DNA from 2 places in the Capillibacterium thermochitinicola genome. Region 1 is predicted to be linked to the other one. Evidence: riboswitches for the same ligand, from Rfam matches in the RefSeq annotation. Region 1 holds a riboswitch; the other holds the start of a gene.
What was found. Region 1 has a riboswitch for cyclic di-GMP ahead of G5B42_RS03720 (hypothetical protein). Riboswitches for the same ligand answer to the same signal wherever they lie in the genome.
Positions count from the first base shown of each region.

Region 2: it holds a riboswitch for cyclic di-GMP, as region 1 does, so the genes downstream of both, G5B42_RS06930 (bifunctional diguanylate cyclase/phosphohydrolase) here and G5B42_RS03720 (hypothetical protein) in region 1, are expected to answer to the same signal.

Region 1 is NZ_JAAKDE010000006.1:36,851-46,000, forward strand. It holds gene G5B42_RS03695 (polysaccharide pyruvyl transferase family protein) at 1-1,022, opposite strand, end outside; gene G5B42_RS03700 (O-antigen ligase family protein) at 985-1,896, opposite strand; gene G5B42_RS03705 (DUF4330 family protein) at 2,149-2,637, opposite strand; gene G5B42_RS03710 (hypothetical protein) at 2,652-3,695, opposite strand; gene G5B42_RS03715 (hypothetical protein) at 3,926-6,610, shown strand; gene G5B42_RS03720 (hypothetical protein) at 6,589-7,110, opposite strand; cyclic di-GMP riboswitch class I at 7,172-7,257, opposite strand; gene G5B42_RS03725 (hypothetical protein) at 7,320-7,796, opposite strand; gene G5B42_RS03730 (hypothetical protein) at 7,809-8,309, opposite strand; gene G5B42_RS03735 (fimbrial biogenesis chaperone) at 8,390-9,150, opposite strand, start outside.
Region 2 is NZ_JAAKDE010000013.1:35,395-44,544, forward strand. It holds gene G5B42_RS06915 (aldose epimerase family protein) at 1-452, opposite strand, end outside; gene G5B42_RS06920 (Cof-type HAD-IIB family hydrolase) at 537-1,343, opposite strand; gene G5B42_RS06925 (hypothetical protein) at 1,480-1,839, opposite strand; cyclic di-GMP riboswitch class I at 2,088-2,181, shown strand; gene G5B42_RS06930 (bifunctional diguanylate cyclase/phosphohydrolase) at 2,257-3,849, shown strand; gene G5B42_RS06935 (DegV family protein) at 3,885-4,736, opposite strand; gene phoU (phosphate signaling complex protein PhoU) at 5,092-5,730, shown strand; gene G5B42_RS06945 (OmpH family outer membrane protein) at 5,907-6,503, shown strand; gene G5B42_RS06950 (SDR family oxidoreductase) at 6,525-7,367, shown strand; gene G5B42_RS06955 (aminotransferase class I/II-fold pyridoxal phosphate-dependent enzyme) at 7,511-8,701, opposite strand; gene G5B42_RS06960 (PRK06851 family protein) at 8,815-9,150, opposite strand, start outside.

The DNA.
Region 1 (9,150 bases):
TCCTCCCACGTCCAGCAAGTCCAAGCCATCTGGTGGCAAAAAGCGTGGAGCTTCGGGTCCGCCCCAAGCCCAATCCCGGGGATACGGCCACGGGCGGCCAGCAACAGTCCGTGCAAACGCTCACTCAGCACTACAGTCAACTCGCCAGATAAGGCAAAGAAAGCATCCGGGTCCCGGATACACCAGGGCGCCGCGAGCCCAAGCTTGTCGGCAAGCCGGTGGGCCTCCGGTTCATCCGCGAGGGACAAAGTAATAAGCTGTAGATTGCCGAAAAGGGATGTCAATGTCTTGAGCAGATGCCTTTTTTCCCTGTTTTCTTCGGCGCGGAGGATATAGCCGATCACCGGCTTTCGCTGCCTTGGCGTAACATCGGCCGACCGCGGCGGAGGGAACGGATAGTCCCATAAAGGATCAACCCCCAGGTAAAGCTGGGGTGTGTCGACCTCCATCGCCGCTAGCGTCAGCAAGGACCTTTGGTCCCGGCAGCCGATGGCCGCCGCCAAATTCAAACCCGAACGGGCCACTTTCCATCCCCAAGCAGACAAGGGGCCGATCCCCTGACCGGCCAAAATAATCGCCACTCCCCGCCAATGGGCCAAGCGCAAAAGAGCCAGATAATAAAGGAGACTCCGCTTGCTGGTTACATCCTGGAAGATACTCCCGCCGCCCCCCACCAGCAGATCCCCGGGGGCCATCATCCGTCCCAGTCGCCAGAGATTCCAACGGTTCGCCACCGTAAAAGGAACGCTGCCGTCCTCGGCCTTGAGGTGCTTATTCTGGGTCAACACGACCAGCTCAAAACCGGGAAAATAACGGCGAAAGATCCGCACGTAATAATTGCATAAAAGTTCGTCCCCAAGGTTACCAAAGCCATAATAGCCAAAGAGAAAGATCCTCGGCATCAAATCCCCCCAACGCTCCCGGCGGCCGCAGTCGGCCGCTTCCGGCGGCGCTCGGCCGTCCGCAACTGCCCCCGGCCGCCCGCTAAACAGGAGCCTCCCCTTCTCCGGTGCCGAACACACCGGCGACCACCGGTTCCGGTTCGTTCCGCCCGGCGGTGACCAGGGCATAGGCAAACCAGAATAAAAAAGAGCCGAGCGGAACCGCCCAAATGCTCTCGGCAAGACCGGCGACCAGTTGACCACCGAAGGCGGCTGTTATTCCCCGCCGCAGCCGGTCATCCCGGCTGGCGCTTTCCGGGCGACGGGCGGCCTTCCGGAACCGCACAAGCAACCAGCCAAAAAGCAGGAAAGCGGGTATCCCTTTCTCCGCCGCGATCTGGAGGTAGTGGTTATGGGCGTGGTCAACCCGCAGGGGCCGTAAAGCCGCCCGGAGCTCATCTTCGCCGCCTCCCGTCAGGGGATATTTCTGCACCAGCCGCCAGGTTTCCTGCCAAACCGCAAAACGATAACCCACCGTCCCACTGGCCAAAGGGTTGTGCCCAATCCGCCCCGCCACCGACGGAAAGAGGCCAAGCAGAATGAGGATAATCGCAACCAAACGACGGCGGTTCACCTGCTCCCGGGGCCCCCAGTAAGCAAAGAGAGCGACGAGGGCGGCCACCCAGGCGGTACGGGCGTAGGTAAAAAGCAAAGCCGCCGCTGTCAAGCCGGTTAGCGCAATTTTTCTTCTGTCTTCTTCCGCACCGGCCAGAAAAAGGGGAAGCAGGAAAGCCAGGAACAACCCGGTAAGGTTGGGGTTGTGCCAAAGGCCGGTCACCCGGAAGGGCACGACAGCCCGCTCCGCCGGGGCAACCCACCCCCGCGGGAAAGGAGGGGCGGCCGCGGCTTGTACCAAGGTCATCACGCCCATGATCAAACCGATTATTTCCATGGCCAGCAGCCACCGCCGGTCCTGGCGGCCGTAAAGGCCGGCGGCGAACCCGGCTCCGGCCACGAGACACTCTTCGCCCCAGGTCCACAACGAAGCAGGAAAACCGGGCGCACAAATGGCGGAAAAAAAAAGACCAGCCTAACCAGAGGTAAAGCGGTCTTGTCTGTTCCCTGAGTAATAAGCAGGATGAAGAAAGAACAAAACCCGGGAAGAAAAAAAGATAAGGCAACGAATCCTGCGGCCGCAGAAGCACCAAAAGGAAAGTGAAAAAGAAGAGCCGGGGCCAATGGGCCAAAACCCGCTGCTTGACCCTGCTCACTCTTTAACCACTACTATCCGGTTGATGGTACCGGTAAATTCCAGATAAAAGGTGTGGAACTTCCGTTGTTGCCCGGCCCGGACGGTCTCCCGCCCGAAAAAGATCCCTTCCCGCGCCACGATCTTCCCCTCCCGTTCCAAAACTAAAACCAGATTCTGTACGGACCAACCGCTTGGTGGAATCGCTTCCCCCAATGCCCGCTCCGCCGGAACGGCATCGACGTTGGTGGTCTTCTTGATGATCTTCCCCATAAATTCACCGGTTGTCCCGTCCTTGACCCACTGGCCGACGGCAAGCTGCGCGGCCTGCTCGGCCGCCAGATTAGCCACCACCTCCAGCCGGACCGTGTGCACCGTTTTCGGGTCAACCCGGGGCCAGCTTTGGACCACCGTCCGCCCGATCAGAACCAGCAGGGCCAGCCCTATCAGCACATCCAGCCAGTGGAGCCCCCCGCTGCGGCCGTCCCGGTCTTTGTTGCCCGTCAAATCTTTCCCAACCTTTACCCGCCGACCACCTTTTCCCGTTCGCCGGTTTGGACATTAATCCGCCAGGTCCCCATCTTCGCTTCGTCCCCGGTCGCTTGCACGCCGGGACTGACCCGGATGAGAAACGCTTTGCTGTCCGGCTCCCACTGCCGGAAGGAGACGTTATATTCGCCAACGGGAAAAGCCTGTTCTAAATTAAAATTGAGGCGGTTTTTCTCGTCAACCTGATAAACCTCGACCCGGTCCGTTCCGGAGGTACTCCGGATCTCCACCGCCAAATACCGGGCATCCGGGGAAAAAGCCTGCAAAATTGTGTGCTGCCCGTAATAAACGTCCAGCGGTTCCAGGGTGACCTGTTCCGGGTCGGGCGTGGTGCCATCCCACTTCAAGACGGCCAATGCCCCGTGGGTTCCGGTCGTGCCAAAAGCAACGCGGCGGTTTTCCGGGTTTAAGACCACCGCGGCGTAACCGGCCCGCCCGGCCTCCAGTTCCGTCGTGCCGCCCAGCGGCGTTATACGGGCGGGGAAATCCTGGAGGTTGAAAAGGTTGACTTCTTTGGTCTCGTCCTTTCCCCGTTGCACCCAGATGAGGTCGGTGCCAACCCCCCGCACTTCGACGGCTTTTAGCGGCCGCGCCGAAGAGATCCGGTACTCGTCGTTACTAAAACTGACGATCAGATCCTCGGTAATGTTCGCTCCGTATGGCCGGCTGCGGTCGAGCAGCTGCAGGCTGGTGGTAAAGGCGTAGCGTCCCTCGCTTAGATCCGACTCCTCCAGAATTTTGTACCCGACAAATTCCTGGTTTGCTTCCGCGCGCAGGGTTAAATCGGCACTCTGAAAGTCATTCCATGCTTCGTCGGTCAAATACGCACGGAGCTTGTCATCATTCTCATCGGCCAGCCGGGCGTTCATAAAGGAGTGCAAAAGCTCCCGGGCTTCCTCGCGGTTTCCTTGGGGGACCGTCGGTTGTCTTTCGGGGATGTTCAAATAATCCCAGATATTACAACCCTGCAGTGAGAAGACCAGAAAAAGGGAGAGCAACTTATACCGGACGGTCATCCGTACGCCACCTCACTACGATTTTTCTCCTTCTCATTCTCCCCTTTTTTTACGGCCTTTAAACCATCAGCTCCGGTGCTCCCGGTCCGCCCTCTCCGCGCCGGAATTTTGATCAATAATTTTTAATTAATTCATCAGGAAAATGAAGGGTTTTCTTGATTGTTCTTGAAAAAAACCTTGAAGATAAACTACCGTTTTCACGAAACGAACCTTAAGGGAAGGTGGGTAATTTGATCCGTAAACTGGTTGGTCGTTGCCCCAAGTCGATGCTCCTTTTCGTCGGACTGATAATTATCCTCGGCACCACGCTCGCTTCCCCCGGCGTCCACGCCGCAGAAGATGCCCTTTTTACGGCCGGCATCCTTGTGACTTTGCCCCCGGACCAAGAGGTCGAACCCCAAGAGGTGGCTACGTATATTTTTCGGCTCGAGAACCGGACAACGGAAACCATCTTCCTCAAAGCAAGGGCGTTTTCCACCCAAGGCTGGCCCCTCCTCGGCCCCACGGAAGAACTGGTCTTAGCACCGGGCGGAGAAGAGTATGTGGTTTGCTCGCTCCTTGTCCCGTCGTCAGTGGCGGCAGGAACCGAGGACCGTTTACACCTGTTTTTAAGCGAGCAGAAGACCGAAAGAGAATACATCGTGCATACGAAAGTCAAAGCCGTTCGCCATCTGAAGTGGGACCCGGCCCCGCTGTACCGGGCCGAAGCGGGTACGGAAATCTTCATTCCGGTCCGCCTCCTCAACCTCGGAACAACGACCGAACAGTTTGCACTGGAAATTGACTCGGAAAACGGTTGGCCTGTCTATTGGCTTAACCAGACGTCCAATCCGCTTGATCCAGGCCAAGCCAGGGAGATCCTCCTTAGTTGTCTGGTTCCCCCCGCGACGCCCGGGGGAACGTTGGAAGAGATCACCCTCCGGCTGCAAGGCAGCGGTCCCGAACTGCCGCCCCTAAAGGTAAAGGTCTTAATCACCGGGGCGCAAAACGCCTTGCGCGACCAGGAGTTGGCCATTCCTGTAAGTTCCGCCGTGAACTTCAGTTATTTGCCACCCACCCCCGAGGCCGGCATGCCGTGGAATTTAATCTGGCGCACCAGCGGGGAACTGTCCGCCGATACCCGCGTCGACCTGTTTTTCAGCGGCACCCACGAAGCCGCCCTCCCCTCCACCACTTACCTGGGGGTTACCGGCGACCAGTGGACTTTACGCCTGGGCGCCCTGGGGCATAACTGGGACGGGCTGATTCCGCCGCCCACCTATTCCTCCCTCCTTTACTACCAAAACCGGAGCGCGCTCCCCTGGAGCCTCTGGGTCGGCCCAACGACCACAGAGGCGGCTCCTTTGTGGTGGGGAACCAAATTCGAGCTGCCCCGGGCGAACTTACGTTTAAACTACATGCAAAACCTGGAGGAGGAACGCCACTTCCAACATGCCCTCTCCGCCGCCTACCAGCTTTATGCCTCACCGCTTTACGGCTGGAATATAACCACCCACGGTGCCGTCGGCCTGGGCGGGGCCAGTCCGCTCACCCATGGCGGCCTGATCCTGAACCGCCGGACGGAAGACTGGGATTTGACCGGGGAATACAATAAAGGCACCGACTTTTATACCCTGACTGCCTTTGACGAGCTTGCCCTCTCCACTTACACCTACGCCATTGAGGGTCTCCGGCTCGCCACCGGCTACACCTGGCGCGCGGAGAACCCCCCGGCGGCGCCCCTGCTCCACAGCAATAAAGTTTGGACCGACTTCTCCTTCGGCGATTACCGGCTCGGGCTTGCGCATACCTACCGCTCCGACGGACGGATCAATGAAATCAAGGCCGGTACCACCAAGCGCCAAGCCCGGAACATCTTCAGTTTTTCGGCCAACTACATCCATGAGGACTTGAGTGTTTTACGCCAGTCGTTATTGCTTAGCGGCCGGTACCGTTTCCGGGTAACATCCGAAAACTACCTGGAAGCACTCTTGAGCGAGACCTTCACCTTTGAAGAAGCCACTATGAACAAGCGGCCGGAACTGGGATTAAGATGGCGCTATGTCCCGGTCCGCCAGCCCTGGAGCTGTTTCGGCCTCATCCAGTGGGATCTCTCGTCACCCCTATATAAAATAACCGCCCTCCAAACGGGCCTCAGCAGGCAAATGGCTTCCGGTACTTCCTGGCAGATCTATGCCCAACTGTTTTACGACGAACAGGACCCGGTTTACAGCATGAATTTCCGCTTGCAACATCAAGACCTCTTCCGCATCCCGCCGCCATGGTCCGGTCTCCACGGGAAAGCCTTTGTCGATCTCGACCGGAACGGCCTGCACAGCCCCGACGAACCGGTCCTGGCCGGATTGCCCGTCGTCTTCAACGGGAAGAAGGAAACGGTCACCGATGCCGACGGCAACTGGGAGATCGCTTTTACCGGTACCGGGCTACAATTTATCGAGTTTCCGGCCCAATTCGACGGGTATTACACCTTGCAGGCCAGAAAAGAGGTCATCACCGAAGCGCAAAAATCCGTGGCGGTTTTGGTGCCCTATCTGCCGCCAACCGAGGTCCACGGCCGGCTCTCCATCGACCGCCCCGCCGACGATCTGTTTGCTGCCGAAGCGACAGACTTGTCCCAGGTGGTGGTGGCCGTCTTCGACCATAACAACAACTTGGTCATAGAAAAAAGCGCCGATCAGGATGGCGCCTTTTTCCTCACTCTCCTTCCAGGTGAGTACCGCTTGGAGGTGGTATTTAAAACCCCCGCTTTAGCAGAGGCTTATGAACAACCGCAACCAATCACTTTTGAAGTTACCGCTGCTTCGCCGCTTCTTCTCTCGATTCCGCTCCGTCCGGTGCCAAAAGAGATTGAGTTCTTCCATGACGAAGGCTTACCGCTGGAGTTTTATGAAACCTATACCGAAGACAACTGGTAATTGACCTGCACTTTATACTGGCCGGGTCTGACGTCTTCGAAACCCCGCAGCACAAGGCGGAAATAAACCTTCAGCTCCAGCCAGCCGTTGGTGTAGCCGCCGGTGGTGAGGACCTGCCCGGTCGTCCGCAGCGGTAGCCAGTTGACGCCATCCAGCGACCACTCAATGGCCCCTTCCTTCAGACCCTGTTCGGTCACCCCACTAATGAGCAGCCGCCATTCCTTCCCGCCGTTGGAGTAAACCCGTACCGGTATGTACTGGTCCGTGGTAATCGGCGTATAGTAGACGGGATAACCGGCCGCGGGGAAAGGCTCTTCCGGTTTCGAACGGGCCAGATCAAAAGCGATCTCCCCGGAACCCATCTCCATCTTCAGAATCTCCGGAATCTCGACCCTGACCTTATGGTGCGCCGGTTGATCGGCCGCGTAAACTTGGGAGACCATTAGTAGCAGTAAAAATAAAATCCCGGCAAACTGCGGATACAGTAAGGAACGTTTCACCACGTCCTCATCCTCCCTCTCCACAGACGCAGGGACGCCAAGAAAACAAAAAGGGATTTTTTTCGGCGGCCCGGCGATCATAGTGGTTACCACTTTAGACCCGTGGCTTTGCGCCCCCGTCTTTCGACGGGTTTGCCTTTATCGTAAAATCCGCTTATGTATTCAACTTTACTTTAATTATACAATATTTTGCTACAAATGGCAATCCTTTATAGGTTAACTAAGGTCAAGGTTAACGTACTACTGTAGTGACCAGGACTTTCGTCCCCTTTGAGCACCAGACGGAAGGATAAACTATCGCTGATCACCCGTAAAAAACCGGAAATCCGCATCAATTCCTGGTTGCTTCCCGCGGCCGGCATCCGCCGGTAAGTACCGTTCCGCAATTTCCACTCCATCTGCGCCAACGGTATCCGCTCCGCCCCGGCGACAAAATCCTCCCCGGAAAGCAGTAATTGCCATTCGTTAAGGAGCACCAAAACCGTAAAGGAGATGGCGTTTTCCGCCTCAAAATACTCGAGGGTCGGGTCAAAGGGATCGGTCTTCAACTCCCCCAGGTTGGCTACAGTATTACCGAGGGCAAGAATCGCTCCATTCTCCCAATCGATCCCCTGGACTTGCACGGGCACCAATGCCACCGTCAGGAGCAACCCCAGTAGCAGCAGGCAAACCCTGCCTTTACCCATTACGCTCACCTCCTATGGTACGAATAAGGTGTAGGTTATGGGGGCGGAGTAGGTTCCTCCCCATTCGTCACCCCTTAATTCCAGACGGTAGGAGATTTTCTTACTATGCTTTACCCCAGCGCGCGGCTGGTGATCCCTTTTCCGGGCCAACACCAGATAACTGCCACTGGCGGGCATATCCCGGTAGATCCCGTCCTCCGTCCGCCACTGCAGCCGGGTGATGGGGATGGTCCGGGTCCCGTCCCGGAAATCTTCCGCCGAAATCCGTACCTCCCAATCGGTCTGGATATTACAACGGTAATCAACCTGGACCGCATTGATCCGTTCGTAATAAAGGCGTCCATTCTCACGGCGTGGTTCTCCCAAATCCACCACCGGCACCGACAAGGCGATCTCGGTCCGTTCGGGAATGACAAATTCAAGAACGCAATCGGCCGTTCTGAGCGGTTCGGCCAACAAGAAAAAAGCGGGAAGAAGAAGGATACCGACCAGTCGCCACCGTCCCATACGCATACTTTCCCTCCTTTTTCTTTTTTCGGCCCCTGCCGCGGCCGGCAGGCTGACTACCCCGGCATGCCTTGTCATAAACCTCTTCATTGCACCGTAAAGACCTTTTGGTAGCCGGCCAACTTGGAACCGCCATAATCCACAACGGCAATCGCCACGTAGCTACCCGGCTTGAGCCGCAGCTCCTCTTGGATACGGATCTGGCGGCTACTCTGGGGCAGGACTTTACTGGGCGGGATCGTCACCAGCCCGACCCGTTTGTTTTGGAGATCCTTGATTTCAATCCGTCCCGTGGGTTCCAGAACGGAATCACCTTCATTAACAAAGAGAACCGTCGCGGCGATTCCCGGCCGGCCGTTTATATGCCTGCTTTCAATAGTAAAGTCATCAATCCGCCCTTTGACGGTAACCGGCCCGGGAACGGTAATGGTGATGCTGCCGCCCACCCGGCCACTCATGCGCATTCCGCTTGTTTGCACCACCGAATACGGGAGAAACTCCACAAAAAACATGCTCCAATAATCGCCGGGCGCCGTCCCGGCCGGCACTTGTCCGCTGATCGTCACCATTTTTTTACCGCCCGCGGGCAACACAAATTCACTGGGTTCAATCCGCAGCCACGCGGTGGCGGACCTTTCCACCCGGTTAGGCTCGGCGTAAAACTGGACGGTCCCCTCCTGGTCAAAATCCCAATCCATAAAGTAGGTCTTCACCCTGATCTCTTTATCGGAAGCCCCGTAGACCTCGATCTGGCCTTCAAAATAGCCACCGCTCTCCGCCGTAAACGCCAAGCGTGGCGGTGTCACAGTGATACTGTTCGCTACCCCCGTCAAGGATAAAAAGCCCA
Region 2 (9,150 bases), on a different contig from region 1:
CGGACAGTGGTGGATAAGTTCCCCGGGTAGTTTTCCTCCCCGTCTTTGGATAAATAATTGAGCTCCACCCCAGCCCCTTCTGCGTTACAAAACTCGACAGCATCCCAGACCACCTTGTTGAAACCGATATTCCCGCCGTGAAGGTGGTTTTTACCGTCATTCAGGGCCAACTGGTACTCTTTACCGTTCAGAACAAAGCGGCCCTTGGCAATGCGGTTTGCGTAACGACCGATGAGCGCGCCGAAATAGGGGTGCTCGGCTAAATAGTCGGCTAAATTGTCAAAACCGAGGACCACATCGTCAAGTTTGCCGGTTTTATCCGGGACCAGAAGCGATGTGACAATCCCCCCGAAATTAATGATCTTCACTGTCATATCATGTTTGTTTTTGAGGGTAAACTGAAAGACTTCCTTCCCGCCAACCATTCCATAGGGTATCTTTGTGATGTTCAAAATTTCCCCTCCTTATTTTCATCTGAACGGTAAAAGTAACTGTCCTTGTTTCCCCGGAAACAAAGACAAGATGGCATCATAAGCTTACAGTGCTTTATTCAAACAGAAGCGGTAGAGGGCATGGGCGACACCGTTTTCGTCATTGGAGAGCGTCACATAGTCGGCGTGTTGTTTGATTGCCGCATCGGCATTGGCCATGGCAATGCCGAGTCCGGCATATTTGATCATTGACAGATCATTAAACCCGTCCCCGATCGCGATGATTTCCTCCCGGGAGAAGCCGTAATAAGCGCTCAATTGGGCCAAAGCATTGGCTTTCGAGACTTTTTGGTCGAAAAATTCCAGAAGGAACGGCTGGGAAGTACAGTAATTCACCGTCGGGGGGACCGCGGGCGCAACCTGTTTTTCAAAATGGCGGATCGCTTCTACTGTGTCGTAAAAAAGGACTTTTGTCACCCCTTGGGCGATGAGCGCTTCCAGATCGGTAATGGGCTCCGGTTTCGTCCTTGACAGGTCGGAGTAGGCGGTTGCTTCCGGGCCAAACGGCTGGACATAGAGTTTGTTGTCGGCCCAAATGACAACCGTGGTTTTGAGGTTTGTGCCGAGTTTGTACACGGTTTTCACGTCTTCGCCCCGCATTGTTTGGGCGTAAAGGATCTTTCTTGATTTTCCCATTACGATCATGGCACCGTTGTAGGTGATAAAGGGCAGATCCAGACCCAGTTGCTCAATCAACGGTTCGACTCCTTGGATTGGCCGGCCGGTGCAGATGGTCACGATCACCCCGGCCGCGATGGTTTCTTGGATTGCTTTTATGGTCTCCGGTGTAAGGTTGCTATTGCTGTCCAGGAGGGTGCCGTCGACATCGACTGCTACTAATTTGTACTTCATACTTCTTCTCCTTTGGTTAAAGATCCTCTATTTCCGAATCAGTGTATTACATGTGGCTTAATTATAAAGTACTAGGTTTTGACGGAAAAAGCAATCTGGATTAAGTTTTTTACAAGTTTTTGTGGCGATAAAAACATTACTTTTTTTTGGTTCTGGCCTGCTCAATGATGGAGTGGAGCGGTTGCGAGCCCCCTGCCATCAGCGCCGCCGTAAAAAGGCTGTCGATCAAGGGTGCTGTTTCCATTCCCAATCCGCCCGCCAGGAGACGGAAGCGGGGATTCGCCAGGGCCAACCCAAAACCGAAGGCAAAGGTCAGAAGCAAAGTCAGATAAGTACGGAAGGCAACTATTTTGGCGATGTTTTGGTCCGGATGCTCCCCTTTCTTCGGCACCGGGGGAAGCAACGGCATGAGTAAATTCTCAATGATTCGTTCGACAATGAAGGTAATCACGGCAATAAACACAAGATAAGAGAGGAGTTGGTCTAAGTTGTACATCTTGGACCCTCCTTGACATAAGTGATCTATGTAGTACTAATTTTTGACATCCCGCCAATTTCCTCTTTTTCACATTTTATATTTACATTTACAAATGCAACAAATGAATTAGAATAAAAACCAAGAAAAAAGGGCAAAAAAGGGCAAAAACCGGCAAAAACATGATTTAATAGTTGCTTTAGTGTCTGGATCATGTTACTATTCTTATAATAATCTGTCTTTTTAATTGAAATCTGGCGAAACAACGGATCGCGAAAAGGCAAATCCGGCGAAAGCCGGGGGCGCAAAGCTGCGGGTCTAAAGTTTAACTCACGTTTAAACCAAGACAGCCGGGCTGCCGAAGGGTGTTGTTTTTTTATCATCCTTTATTGATCAGTTAAGCACCAAAAGGTCAAGATGTGCGGAGAGGGATCTTAAATGCGAAAAGCCATTATTACCATTATGATCCTCGTTGTCCTTTTATTCTTTTCTCCGGACCGTGCCAATACCGGCCAGTATTACCACGGTCTTATTCTGGTCCTTTCTGCGGCTGTGCTTTTGTTGTTCGTGCTTAGTCTAATCTTGTTCCTAAGCTACCGCCGGTTAAAAGCAAATTATCAGGAGAATATCATTTTAAACGAGATATGGGAGACTTATATCAACGCCAACCAGAGTTATATATACTTAAAAGACGAAAATCTCCGCTATCTTCTGGTTAACAAAGCCTTGGCTGATTTCTACAACAAAGAAGTGCGTGAAATTATTGGGCGGGATGATTTCGCCTTTGCCGATCCGGGGTTTGCTGCTCTCAGCACGAGGACCGAGCTAAAGGTTTTGGCCACCAAAACGGTAGTCGAGGAAGAATTAGTCTGGCGCAACCGGGTTTTTGCCGCCACCAGGTTTCCGGTTAAACTCGTCAGCGGCCGGTACGGCGTCGGTGCCTACGTACGGGATATCACCGAAGAATACAACAACAAAAAGGAGCTGATTTACCTCAGTTTTCATGATCCTTTAACCGGACTGTATAACCGGCGATACGTCGAAAATGAGTATACAAAGCTGGATGTGGAGGCCAATCTTCCCCTTACAGTGATCATTGGTGATGTCAACGGACTGAAAATCACCAATGATATCTTCGGGCATCAGGCGGGCGATCTTCTGCTAAAGAAGGTGGCGGAAATTTTAAGGATGGTTTGTCAAAAAGGAGATGCGGTTATCGCGCGTTGGGGCGGGGATGAGTTTATTCTGTTTTTACCCCGCACCACCGGGGAAGAGGGGGAAAAACTCCGGATGGCGGTCAAAGAGCAGTTTGCCCAAGAACGGATCAATGGCCTGCCGGGAAGTATCTCCTTGGGTGTTGACACCAAAACCGTTACGACGGAAGACCTCGCCCAAACCATCCGTAATGCCGAAGAGCGGATGTATTTGGAAAAAGCGATCGACAGCGAACGGTTTAACAACGATGCGATCCAAAGAATTGTCAAATCCTTTCACGAACGATTCCCCCGGGAGGAGGAGCACGCCCAAAGGGTAAGTAAACTATGTGTAGAACTCGGGAAGGCGATGAAGCTGTCCCCGTCGAACTTGAACCGGCTAAAACAGGCGGGTTACCTTCACGACTTGGGGAAAATCGTCTTGGAGGAGGCCTTACTGGCGACGGAGGAGCCGCTGACCGAAGAGAAATGGCGAAAGTTAAAGGAGCACCCGGTGGCCGGGTACCGGATTGCCAACGCTTCGCCCCAGACGATGGAGGTAGCCAGGTATCTGCTCAGCCACCATGAAAACTGGGATGGGAGTGGTTATCCCAAAGGCCTGCGGGGGCGGGAGATCCCAAGGACGGCCAGGATTATTGCCGTGGCCAATTACTACGATAAATTGCGCTACGGGGCTTTCGGCCGAGAACCGCTTTCCCCGGACGCCGCCCTGGCAGCCCTCAAGGAGGAAGCCGGGAAGAAACTGGATCCGGAGATTGTCCAGGTTTTTCTGGAGATCATGGCAAGTGGTGCGCGTTTGGAATCGATAAATCTATAAACGCCAAGGGGACCTTTGCGGTCCCCTTTCTTCATTTATGCTTCTTTTTCCACATAAATAATGCCCACGGTTCCCGGTCCGCAGTGGGTTGAGATCACGGCCCCGGCTTTGGTAATAACGACATTGCGGGCCAGCTCCATCTCCCGGAACTGCGCGGCGAGATCATTGGCCGCCTCTTCGTCACGACAGTGGGTTACGGCGATCCAGTTGTCGTCGATCCGTTCTTTGTTGGCGGTGGCCCATTCTAAGAGGCGGGTTTTGGCTTTGCTTTTACTTCCCCGGATTTTTTCCGGGACGCACATCTTGCCGTCGACAACCTCAATACGCGGATGAATCTGGAGAACGTTGCCGATCAGCGCTTGCGCCCGGGTTAGTCTTCCTCCTTTATATAAAAAGTCTAGCGTATCGACGATAAAGGAGGTTCTTACCCGTGCGGTCATGGCCCTGAGCCGGTCGGCAATCGCTTGGAGAGAGGTACCTTGCTCGGCCATTTCGGCCGCATGCAAAGCCAAAACCCCGATGCCCATTGATAGATTACGGGAATCGACGGTGGCAATGGGGGCGTCGGCCAATTCTTGCGCCGCCAGACAGGCGGAGGCGTAAGTACCGGACAGGTCGGACGAGATTCCGACATACAAAATTTCATGACCTTCCGCGAGGAGGCGCCGGAAAAGTTCTAGAAAGGCGGCCGGTGTGGCCTGGCCGGTCTTGGGGAAATGGGGGGAAGTGTTGACTTTTTCTAAGAACTCGTCCTGCGTAAGGTCGATCCCATCATAGTAAACCTCCTCGCCAAAATGGACCGTAAGGGGAATCACCTCAATACCGTAGCGGCTTTTTAATTCCGGTGAGAGGTCAGCCGTGGAATCGGTGACGATTTTGATCGACATTGCAAAACTCCTCCCAAAGGGTAATTTTCCGTATCTTGTAGCAAGTTGTTCAGTAAGGAAAAGAAGATAAATCAAATGATGATACCGGGGTTAAGAGGTCCGTCGGGATCCTTTATGGTCACCTCCTTGTTTTAAGTCACGATTGGCCAGTCACTAATAACTTCGCTAATTTCAGGTTAAATCCTCCCCGCTCTTTGGTGGTGAGCGGGAAGAGGGCGAAAGAAAGTGTATGACAAGTGGCAGGAGGATTTTACCCTTTTGTAACTAATATTAATGTTACCGGGAATTTTTTGCGAAACCGGACGTTAGTAAAAGGTAGAGGGCCAAGTATATTTACGAGAAAGGTGTGGTTGCTTTGAACCAGCTTGAACAGTTGATGTCGGAGATCAAGAAGATGGGGGATGCAGTTAAAGAGCGGGTCCAGCGGTCGATCAATGCCTTGGTGGAAAAAAATCCGGAGACCGCCTTGGAGATTATCAGAGAGGATGACCTTTTTGATAACGAACTGATCGTCTTTGAAGACAAGATTACCCGGTTTCTTGCGGAAAAGAACCCCCACGGGAAAGAACTGCGTAACAGTCTTTCCATTTTTAAGATGGCTAAAGATCTGGAACGGATCGCCGATTACGCGACGAACATTGCGGAGATCGTTCTGGAGTTCAAAAATGAAGAATACATAGAACCTTTAACCCATATCCCCAAACTGGCCTCTTTAGCCCTTAATATGCTTGAAGTGGCATTAAGGGCTTTTGTTGATGGTAATCCCGATCTGGCCGAAGCGGTCTGCCGTAAAGACGAAGAGGCCGATAATCTTTGTGACATCATTTATAAGGAGTTGACCAGCGGGGAATTGGCCGAAGGACAACCCCGTTCCATCCGGCAAACGGTCCGGTTTAACATGATCGCCCGTTTTTTGGAACGGATTGCCGACCACGCCACCAATATTGGGGAAGAAACAATCCTGCTCCATACCGGAAAAAGGGTAAAATACTAACTTCACTACCTTTTGTCCGTTGCAAAACAGACCCGCCGGGTGGCGGGTTATTCTTTAGCCGGGACGTTAATTATTCCCGGCAGGAGATTGCCACGGCGGGTTGAATATCTCCTGTGTTAGCGCCGGACCGACCATTTGTCTCGGTCTTTAATACTTCCGGGGAGGAGCAGTAGAAGATGGCAAAACGATTTTTCCTCTTTTTGACTTTAACCGTTGGCCTACTCCTTCTGGTCTTAGCGTATGCCGGGCCACACCGGACGGTTGAAGCGAATACAAAAGTACCCGAACCCAAAATCGGGCTTCTAGATCTGGACAGGATTAAAAAGAAGGCTCCCCACTTTATTGCGTTGGAGCAACGGGCAAAAAACAACCGCCGGATCCTGGAGGAGTTTACCGCCCAGGTTTTAGCCGAACACCAACAGCAGATTCAGACGTTAAGTCCGGATGATTTTAGCCGCAGCCGGGAACTAGCCCTGGCCACCCAGGCCCGCCTTGATCAGAAGAGGCAGGAGTTGGAGGAAAGTTACCGGCGGCAAGAAGAGGCCGTGCTGGAGGAGTTGAAGGCGGTTGTCGCCCATGTGGCGAAGAAGGAAAAGTACGATTGTATTCTCCTCAAAGGCGGTTTCCAGGTGGGTGGGGAAGATGTCACCGATCAAGTCCTTAAAACCTGGGACAAGTGGGGATTGACTTTTTGGCAGCGGGTTTGGATCTTTTTAGGCGGGAAGGATCCCCGGCCGGATCCGCTGGCGGAAGGGTCCGGCGATGGACAGTAAACGTAAAGGAGCGTTTTTTTGATGGCAATGAGCTTGTCAGGGAAAAAGGTTCTTATTACCGGAGCTTCTTCCGGAATTGGTGCCGCCATTGCAGAAGCACTGGCGGACGCGGGGTGTCAGGTTTGGGGGACGACCCGTAATCTCGACAAGGTGGCGTCTCTCCCCGAACCGTTGCGCCGGAAGGTGAAATTCCTGGCCATGGATGTCAACGACGACCATTCGGTCCGGGCCGGCGTAGACCGCTTTCTGGCGGAAGCCGGGGGCATCGACGTCCTGATTAACAACGCCGGGTTTGGGGTCTTCGGGCCGCTCGAGGAGTTCCCCTTGGCCAAGGCGAAAGCGATCTTTGAAACCAACTACTTCGGGGCCTTGCGTTTGATTCAAGCATTGGTGCCGGTCATGCGGGAACAACGCAATGGGCTAATCATCAATATTACTTCGCTGGCCGCCCGTTTTGTCATTCCCTTTCAGGTTCACTATTCGGCGACCAAATTTGCCCTGTCGGCGCTGACCGAGGGGTTGCGCCAGGAACTGCGCCCCTTCGGGGTGAAGGTGGTTGCGGTTGAACCGGGCGATATTAAAACAAACTTTAATAACGTTACCGAATTCGGGTTTAAGGAAGACTCGCCATACAAAAAATGGACGGAACCCTGTTGGCGGGTGATCGATGTTAATATGGAAAAATCCCCCTCGCCCCGGGTGGTGGCGGCACAGGTGCTCAGGATCATCAGGCAGCAGAACCCCCGTCCGTATTACGTGGCCGGCGATTTCCTGTCGACGAAATTCCCGTTTCTGGCCCGGTTAGTCTCCCAACGGTTCAAGGAGAAGTTAATCCGGAAATTTTACGGAATTGATTTTGAATAACAAACGGGTAAATGTGGGGGACAAAACTGTTTACATAGGCCCCTTCTGGAACCGCGGGGTGATTAACGAAAATTAATCAGTAAAAAAGCCTCCTGACCGCCAACGGTCAGGAGGCTTTTTTTGCGCTGTGGTGCGGGGCTTCGTTAGGCGGGGATGACCGCCAATTCTTTACCGACTTTGACCAAGGTCTGCAGGGCACGGTCGATCTGTTCCTTGGTGTGGGTGGCGGTGAGGCTGGTCCGGATCAAGGTGGCATCCGCCGGGACGGCGGGGGCGACGACCGGGTTGACGTAGACTCCGTGCTCAAAAAGGACCTTGCAGAACAGGAACGTTTTTTGCATGTCCCCAACCAGGATGGGAATGATGGGGGTCACTCCGTCACGCACGATAAAACCATGCTCTTTCAGACGGGTCCGGAAGTCATTGGCGAGGGACAGCAGATGCTTGCGGCGTTCGGGTTCGGTTTCGATGATCTCCAGGGCTTTCAGGGCGGCGCCGGTGGCGGCCGGGGTCATGCTGGCCGTAAAGATCAGCGGCCGGGAGACATGCTGCACGTAGTGGCAGACCGGCTCCGAAGCGACAAGGAAACCACCGAGGGAAGCAAAGGATTTACTGAAGGTCCCCATAATCATGTCCACTTCGTCTTCCAGGCCAAAATACTCGGCAGTACCCCGCCCGTTGGCACCGAGGACACCAATGCCGTGGGCGTCGTCCACTAAAATACGGGCGTTGTATTTCCGGGCCAAGCGGACAATCTCCGGCAAGTTGGCCAGATCGCCTTCCATACTGAAGACGCCATCGGTGATAATCAGTTTCGGCGCGTCTTTTCCCAGTTTTTTCAGGAGATTTTCCAGATCGTCCATGTCGTTATGTTCGTATTTGTACATTTTGGCGAAGGATAAACGACAACCGTCATAGATACTGGCGTGGTTTGCCCGGTCGCAAAGGATATAGTCGCCGCGCCCGGCAATGGCGGAGATGATCCCCAAATTCGCAAGAAAACCGGCTGAGAAGAGGAGAGCTTTCTCCTTCCGCATAAATTTGGCCAGGCGTTCTTCCAGCGTGATATGGAGATCGAGGGTCCCGTTGAGGAACCGGGAACCGGAACAGCCCGAGCCGTATTTGGTGGTCGCCTCGACGGCGGCTTGGATGACCCGCGGATCGTTGGTCAGCCCCAGATAATTGTTGGAACCGATCATGAGGACATTTTCTTTGTTGCTCATCGTTACGATCGTATCCTGGCCCGTTTGGAGGGCATGGAAGTAAGGATACAACCCGGCGGCCATCGCCTCTTTTGCCATAGTATAATCATAACATTTTTTAAATAAGTCCATGAACTATGCACCTCGTTCTGTACATAATAATATCCTGCAATTTATTCGTGGGTCATCTTCTTTTTCCTGCTTGTTCTTTCTTTATTTGGAAATATGAAGTGATGGGGACCGGGTCAACGCGGGATTATGCGGTATAAAATGCTGTTGCGCAGTTGTGTTATTTGGTTAAAATCCATACTGTCGACGTAAAGCTCTTCCAGTTCCTGGTGAAATTTTTTTGCTTGGCGCAGCCATCCGACGGCTCTTTCCCAAAGGGTTGAGAAAACAAGGCGGAATTCTTTCAGGGTATCGCTGTCCGGGCCCAGTTCTGGCTTGAGGAAAGGATCGGTTGCGATATAACGGCACCGGCGGTCGTCATTGGGCCTGTATTGATGGGGCCAAGTCGAGGTGAAGACGGCGGTCTTCAAGTCCGGGAGCCACAGGTGATCGTATTTGGTCGGATCAAGGGC